Regions from separate parts of the Paenibacillus cineris genome, predicted to be linked through region 1. Evidence: riboswitches for the same ligand, from Rfam matches in the RefSeq annotation. Region 1 holds a riboswitch; each other region holds the start of a gene.

Region 1 (2,200 bases):
TATACGGCAGTACCGTAAAACCTTCCTTGACCAATATTTCCGTCGCTTTTAACGTTTCAATCGGATCGGGCAGGAGCGTGCGCTTATTGGCGCTAATCTCCACCTTGATCCAGTCGCTGAGTCCCGAAGCCCGCGCCAGCCGGGCTATCCGGACCGCCTCTTCGGCCGTTGTCGCCCCGGACGTGTTGGGAAGGTAGATGTATTTCTGAGGCTCCACATGCTGCAGAATCGAATCATCCTCCACCGAATCGAGATGGATCCGGCGGATAGCGAACGTCAGCACCTCGGTTCCCGAAGCTTTGATCGCCTCCATCTGCACATAAGGATCGGGGAACAGCCCGGTCCCCAAAAACAACCTCGACGACAGTTCCTGTCCGCCAACCTGCCAATTATCTCTGCTCATTTTTCCCTTCAACCTCCCGCTACGAAATGGACCAGCTCCAGCTTCATTCCAGGTACAACCGGAGTCGTCTCCCACTGCTCGATCTTCAGCACCTGTCCATCCGCTTCCACCATGACCGGCCTGCCGGACAGCCCCAGCAGGCGGAGGACATCGGCTACCGTCTCGGCCGCCAGCTCCCGCTTTATTCCGTTAATGACCAGTTCCATCCGCCGCTCCTCCTCTACCTTCAAGCTTGTGAATGAACGCCCGGCATACCGCTTCCGGGTCAGGGCTGCCGACGATTTCGCTCACCGCGCAGACGCGGCTCGCACCGGCCCGGATCACTTCGTCCACGTTGCCCAGCTTGATGCCGCCAATCGCCACAAACGGGATCTTGATGATCCCGGCGACTTCCCGAACGTACGAAAGACCGACCGGATCCACCACATCGGCTTTCGTAGCCGTCGCATAGATTGGCCCGACGCCGATATAATCCGCCCCTTCCGCTTCGGCGAGCTGCGCTTCTGAAATCGCATGGGTGGATATGCCGATGATCTTGGAGCCGACAAGCTTTCTGGCTTCCGCGATCGGCATATCGCCTTGACCGAGGTGAACCCCGTCCGCGTCCACCTCCATCGCGATATCAACGTGATCGTTCACGATAAAAGGAACGCCGTAGCGGCGGGTCAGCTCCCGCAGCTCCGCCGCCTTGCGCAGCAGCTCCTCTCTTCCGCTTGTTTTGTCGCGGAATTGAACGATGTCCGCGCCTCCCCGAATAGCTTGCTCCATCACGTCCACCAGCCGGCGTCCCGGATGGAACGTCTCGCCGGTAATCGCGTACAGACGAAAATCGACCATGACTGCTTCTCCTCTCTTCCCTTTGCCTTTCCCTCCATTTCATGCCGGCTTCTATCATCGCGAAAGGTAAGCCCTCATCTTGCGAAAGCGCCCTCTTACCCGGTTAACACAAAAAAACCATTCGAGAAATACACGAATGGCACCGCAATTCGAATGATATTCTCTACGCCAGCATTACCTGGATCAGATTAACGGTCCGCAGCACAAGGCTGCCATCTCAGCCGGACTTCATCCAGCACCCGCATTCCTATTTAATTTCACAACCACTATAGCCCAAACTGCTGACTTTTGGCAATAGCCAGAGTGAGATCACCGGCATCGGAACGCTTATCTCATCCATAGCAGCGATTCTCGCAAAATTTCATATATTTGGGTGCGGCAAACTTCTTATTTTATCTCTTGCGTCATCACATATCGTCCCCGCCCGTGAATATAAATGTTTAACAAGCCAAAGTTTGTGCTGAGTATGGGAACATGGGAGGTGCCTGAACATGCCATCAGACGATCATTCGCTGTTTGTGGTGTCCAAGGAGGACTGGTCACTGCACCGGAAAGGGTACCAGGATCAGGTCCGCCATCAGGAGAAGGTTAAGGAAATCATCAAGCAGAACCTGCCCGACCTGATCACAGAAGAAAACATCGTGATGTCGGACGGTAAGCAAATCATCAAGGTACCCATCCGGAGCCTCGATGAATACCGTTTCATTTATAACTACCAGAAGCAAAAGCATGTCGGCCAGGGAGACGGCGACAGCCAGGTGGGAGACGTGCTGGGCAGGGATCCGGTGCAAAAGCCGGGTCAAGGTGAAAAAGCCGGCGACCAGCCTGGCCAGGACATTATGGAAGCCGAGATCAGCCTCGAAGACTTGGAGAACATGCTGTTCGATCAGCTGGAGCTGCCGAATATGAAGCCGAAAGAGCAGCAGGAAGTCGAAACCGAATCGATCACGTTCAACGACA
Region 2 (2,200 bases), on a different contig from region 1:
CGACGTCCAGCAGCTCCTCCAGCTCGCCCTCCATCGTCGTTTCCAGCGGGTGCACCTCATGCTTCACGCCGGACTGCTGAATGACCTCAATGGCACGATCGACGTAGGCGTATGAGTCTTCGTTGCCCGGCGTCTTCGGGATCACCTGAATGCTTAACAGCGTATTGGCCATGCGAATCTACTTCCTCTCTTCATAGGTTACGGTAACTCTTAGGTTATGTGCGGCTTATTGTTCCGGCAAAAAGTCGTTCGTGTACGCACTCTTCACGTCCAGCGGCTTGTCCAGCAGCTTGTGATCGTACATCCAGTCGGAATAGCCCTTCCAGATCTGTTCCTTCTGCTCGCCCCAGCGGGCTGCGTCGTCTTGATATTTAGGACTTAACCATTTCTGGCTTTCGATCACCAGCTGCTTATCGAGGTCCGGCACGTCCTTCAGCAGCAGGTTGGCAGCTTCTTCCGGCTTGTCGATCGCGTACTGATAACCTTTGGCGGTCGCGCGCATAAACGCTTTAACCAGCTCGGGGTCATCCTTGATCTGCTTCTCGTTTGTTACGAGAACCGGTGTGTAGTAGTCCAGCTTCTCGGAATAATCTTTGACATACAGCATGTCCAGCGGCTCGCCGCGCAGCTTCGCCTCGATACCGGTCCAGCCGTAGAAGATCCAGGCGAAGTCGATGTCCCGCTTCACGGCGGTAAAATAATCGGCGTCGCCCATGTTGACGATTTTTACCTTCTTCACGTCCGCCTTGTCGATCTCCATGATGGAGCCCATGACAGCTTCTTCGACAGGGGAACCCCAGCCGCCGTAGGTTTTGCCTTCAAAATCCTTCGGCGTCTTGATCCCCCGGTCCACCGGTGCGGCAAAGCCCGACGTATTGTGCTGGATGACCGCGGCGATCGAGACGAGCGGCACGCCCTGCGTGCGGGCCTGGGTCACGCTCTCCTGATAGCTTACGCCGAAGGGCGCCTTGCCGGAAGCGACCATGGCGTCGGCGCCGGTGGAGCCCGGCTGCACGATCTCGACGTTCAAGCCTTCTTCTTTATAATAGCCCAAGTCTTTGGCAGCATAGAGCCCAGTATGGTTCGTGTTGGGCGTCCAGTCGAGGACGACTTTGACGTCCTTCAGCGGCTTCGCTGCGGTGTTGTCCTGGCCTGCCGTGGTGTCGGAAGCGGATGTTCCTTCTCCGCCGCCCGTGTTGTTCTGGCTGCCGCCGCATCCGGCAAGCGCCAGTACGAGCATGCAGACCAGCAGCAGGCCGATGGATTTGTTCTTCATGGCTTTCTCTCTCCTTTGATGTCCGGCCGTTCTTATTCTCTCTGTGGAAGCATCGACCGGTGATCCCCTCTCCCCGTTATATTTAGAATCGTAAGCCGATCTGAGTGACTGAATCATAGAAGCATTCGCAAGGCGTAATCCCGTTTTTCACTAGTATGAATGAAAAAAGCGCCCCGTAAACGGGACGCTTCATATGCGCAAGATCAGCACGGCTTGTAAGCCGTGACAAACGGTTTCCTACGCTGGCATTACCCAGATCAGGTTAAAAGGGTCAGTATCTTGAAGGGATACAATCTCAGCCGGCCAATTCCAGCACCCCGGATTCTATAAGGTTTTCGGGTTGTTTTCCTCCCATATTATAGTCCATCCCCATGGGGGTGTCCAGACATCCGCCCGATTCCAGATTATCTCTGGAAAAATTCGATCCATTCTTTTTCCGGACCATAGATAAAGAAATATTGGTATCCGTTCGGCAGGGTCACGATTTCCTGATCGATCAGCTCCACGCCGTCGAGCGCCTGGATCCGCTCAAATTCCTTCTGAATATCGTCGACATGGATCGCAAAATGGTGCACCGTGCCCTCAGCTGGCAGGTCGTAGCTGTAGCCTTGAATGAGCTCGATTTCCGTCTCGTTACTGCCCCCGAAGCCGAGAAACGCCAGCTGGAACACGCCGTTGGTGTGTGTCAGCCTGCCTTTCAGCTCCAGGCCCACGATCTCGGTATAAAATCGGATAGTTGACTCTAAATCCCGTACGACGATGCCGACATGATCCAAACGTTTATTAGCCATATGTATAAGCTCCTTTTCATAGTACTTATAAGTAATGGGTTTGCCCTAAATTAAGGCCATTATAGCATTTAAATCCGAGGTGTAAGGCAACTTTATGTAAACATCATTGTTTATAAATTATAGGCTGCTTGGT
Region 3 (2,200 bases), 1.6 Mb from region 1:
AAGACTGGGATCCCCTGTTCCGTGAGTTTCAGCGGGTTTTGAAGCCCGGAGGAACGTTATTGTTTTCGGTGCATCATCCGTTTATGGACTTTACTGTTTTTAAGAGACCGGATTATTTTGTACGGGAGCTGCTTGTAGACCGGTGGACGAAGAAGGAGGCAGGCAGCGTTGAAGTGACGTTCTTCCGTAGACCCCTGCAGGAAATCGTCAATACGACGTCAAGCTGGTTTGTACTGGACCGGCTTGTCGAACCAAGGCCGGTTCCCGAGTTTCTGGAGCGGCTGCCGGAGTCGGCCGACTTCTACCAGCGGATTCTGCATCACCCGCATTTTTTAATTGTGAAAGCCCACAAGCCGGAGTGAGAGAGGAAGAGTCGCTGCGGTAGGCAAGAAACAATCGGCATAATTTTACTCTGAGAATGGCTTCATTCCAAAGGCCCTGACCGGCCCAAAACGGAGGGTTTGGCAATGATTGTGATCGACCTTATCTTTTTTCTAATGGAGCTGTGTGCACTGGCAGCCTTTTGCCTGTGGGGATTTAAGCTGGATACCGCCTTGTGGATCCGTATCGTGGCAGGAATAGGTTCGCCGATTGTCGTTGCTGTTTTTTGGGGCATGTATGTCGCACCGAAAGCGACCTTTCCGGTGACGCTTCCCGTCCGGGCTGTGCTGCAGCTGATTGTATTCGGTCTGGCCGCGGCTGCGCTGTACGGATCGGGTTATCGAACGGCCGCTGTCATTTATGCCGCTGTCGTCATCGTCGAGATGATCCTTTCTTACGCGTTGAAAAGATAAACACTTGAAGGTGGAAGGAGATCCGCATAAACGATCGACAAGCTTTTTCCCGGTATCCCGCCTGCAGCTTTTTTTGTTTGACAACACCGGCAAACGGAGCTACAGTTATTCATGAACTTGTAAAATATCATACGAAAATCCACTAGGGGAGCTGCGGAGGCAGCTGAGACAAGTGATCGCTTGGACCCTTTGAACCTGATCCGGTTAATACCGGCGGAGGGAAGTGGAGCAGGCCTTTACATACGCAACTTTCTTGATGAGATCCATTCAGGATGACACTGCAAATAGCGGCCGCTCCATTTCGGGGCGGCTTTTTTGTGTTGGCTTCCCCGCGCTCGAACATGCGATTTTCGTCAAAATTTACGGAGGTGCATTATTATGACCCGGTTTACCGAAGAATTGAGACACGCGGCAGATCCCATTTATCAAGCGATCTTCCAACATCCGTTTGTACGGGGGATTGCGGAAGGTACCTTGTCCAAGGAACAGCTGATTCACTATGTGAAGCAGGATTTTGAATACCTGAACGCCTATATCCGGATCTATGGCATTGCCATATCCCGATGCGATTGCCGGCAGACGACCGCACTTTTTAACGAACAGATCTCGTTTATTTTGAACAGCGAAACGCATCCCCACCAAAACTTTTGTGATGTCGCCGGTGTTGCATATGAGGAACTGCAAGGCTATCCGCTGGCTCCATCGGCCAATCATTACATCCGGCATATGCTGAACGTCGCCCACGAGGGGGGACTTGAGGATATTGTAGCTGCCCTGTTACCTTGCCCGTGGACCTATACGGAAATCGGCCAACGTCTTCTGGAGGAAGTCCAGCCGGAGAAATCCCATCCGTTTTATGAATGGATGCACTTTTACGGGGACCGGGAAAGCGGCGTGACGGTACAGCTGCGGCGGCTGCTCGACGAATGGGCGGAGGGCCTTCCTCCCGCAAGAAAAAAACGGCTGATGGAGCATTTTCTGACCAGCTGTCAGCTGGAGTACATGTTCTGGGATATGGCGTTTACGCTTGAGGATTGGCCGGTTTCCCTGGCTGCGGCGGAAGGGGTGGGACGATGACCGCCAATATGTTTCCGTCCGGACTCATCCAGCTTCCTTTACGGATAAAAGAGCAGCGTCCGCTCATTCACAACATGACGAATGTGGTCGTGACCAACTTTACGGCCAACGGCCTGCTTGCCCTTGGCGCCTCCCCGGTTATGGCCTATGCCAAAGAGGAGGTGGCCGATATGGCTCGGGTCGCCCAAGCCGTCGTCCTCAATCTCGGAACCCTGAGCAGCGAATTGGTGGAAGCGGCGATCATCGCCGGCCGATCGGCAAATGATCATGGTGTTCCGGTGTTCCTGGATCCCGTCGGCGCGGGAGCGACCGCATTTCGCACGGAGGCT

The links. A riboswitch is a leader RNA that binds a small molecule or an ion and turns the genes downstream of it on or off. The one in region 1 is predicted to bind thiamine pyrophosphate.
Region 2: it holds a riboswitch for thiamine pyrophosphate, as region 1 does, so the genes downstream of both, KI379_RS22420 (ABC transporter substrate-binding protein) here and thiE (thiamine phosphate synthase) in region 1, are expected to answer to the same signal.
Region 3: it holds a riboswitch for thiamine pyrophosphate, as region 1 does, so the genes downstream of both, tenA (thiaminase II) here and thiE (thiamine phosphate synthase) in region 1, are expected to answer to the same signal.

Annotation. Positions count from the first base shown of each region.
Region 1 is NZ_BORU01000001.1:557,732-559,931, reverse strand. It holds gene KI379_RS02985 (thiazole synthase) at 1-403, opposite strand, end outside; gene thiS (sulfur carrier protein ThiS) at 412-609, opposite strand; gene thiE (thiamine phosphate synthase) at 593-1,240, opposite strand; TPP riboswitch at 1,384-1,493, opposite strand; gene yhbH (sporulation protein YhbH) at 1,732-2,200, shown strand, end outside.
Region 2 is NZ_BORU01000002.1:358,214-360,413, forward strand. It holds gene KI379_RS22415 (thiamine-binding protein) at 1-172, opposite strand, end outside; gene KI379_RS22420 (ABC transporter substrate-binding protein) at 227-1,276, opposite strand; TPP riboswitch at 1,494-1,606, opposite strand; gene KI379_RS22425 (VOC family protein) at 1,681-2,067, opposite strand.
Region 3 is NZ_BORU01000001.1:2,134,008-2,136,207, forward strand. It holds gene KI379_RS10190 (class I SAM-dependent methyltransferase) at 1-362, shown strand, start outside; gene KI379_RS10195 (YrdB family protein) at 468-794, shown strand; TPP riboswitch at 929-1,033, shown strand; gene tenA (thiaminase II) at 1,173-1,871, shown strand; gene thiM (hydroxyethylthiazole kinase) at 1,868-2,200, shown strand, end outside.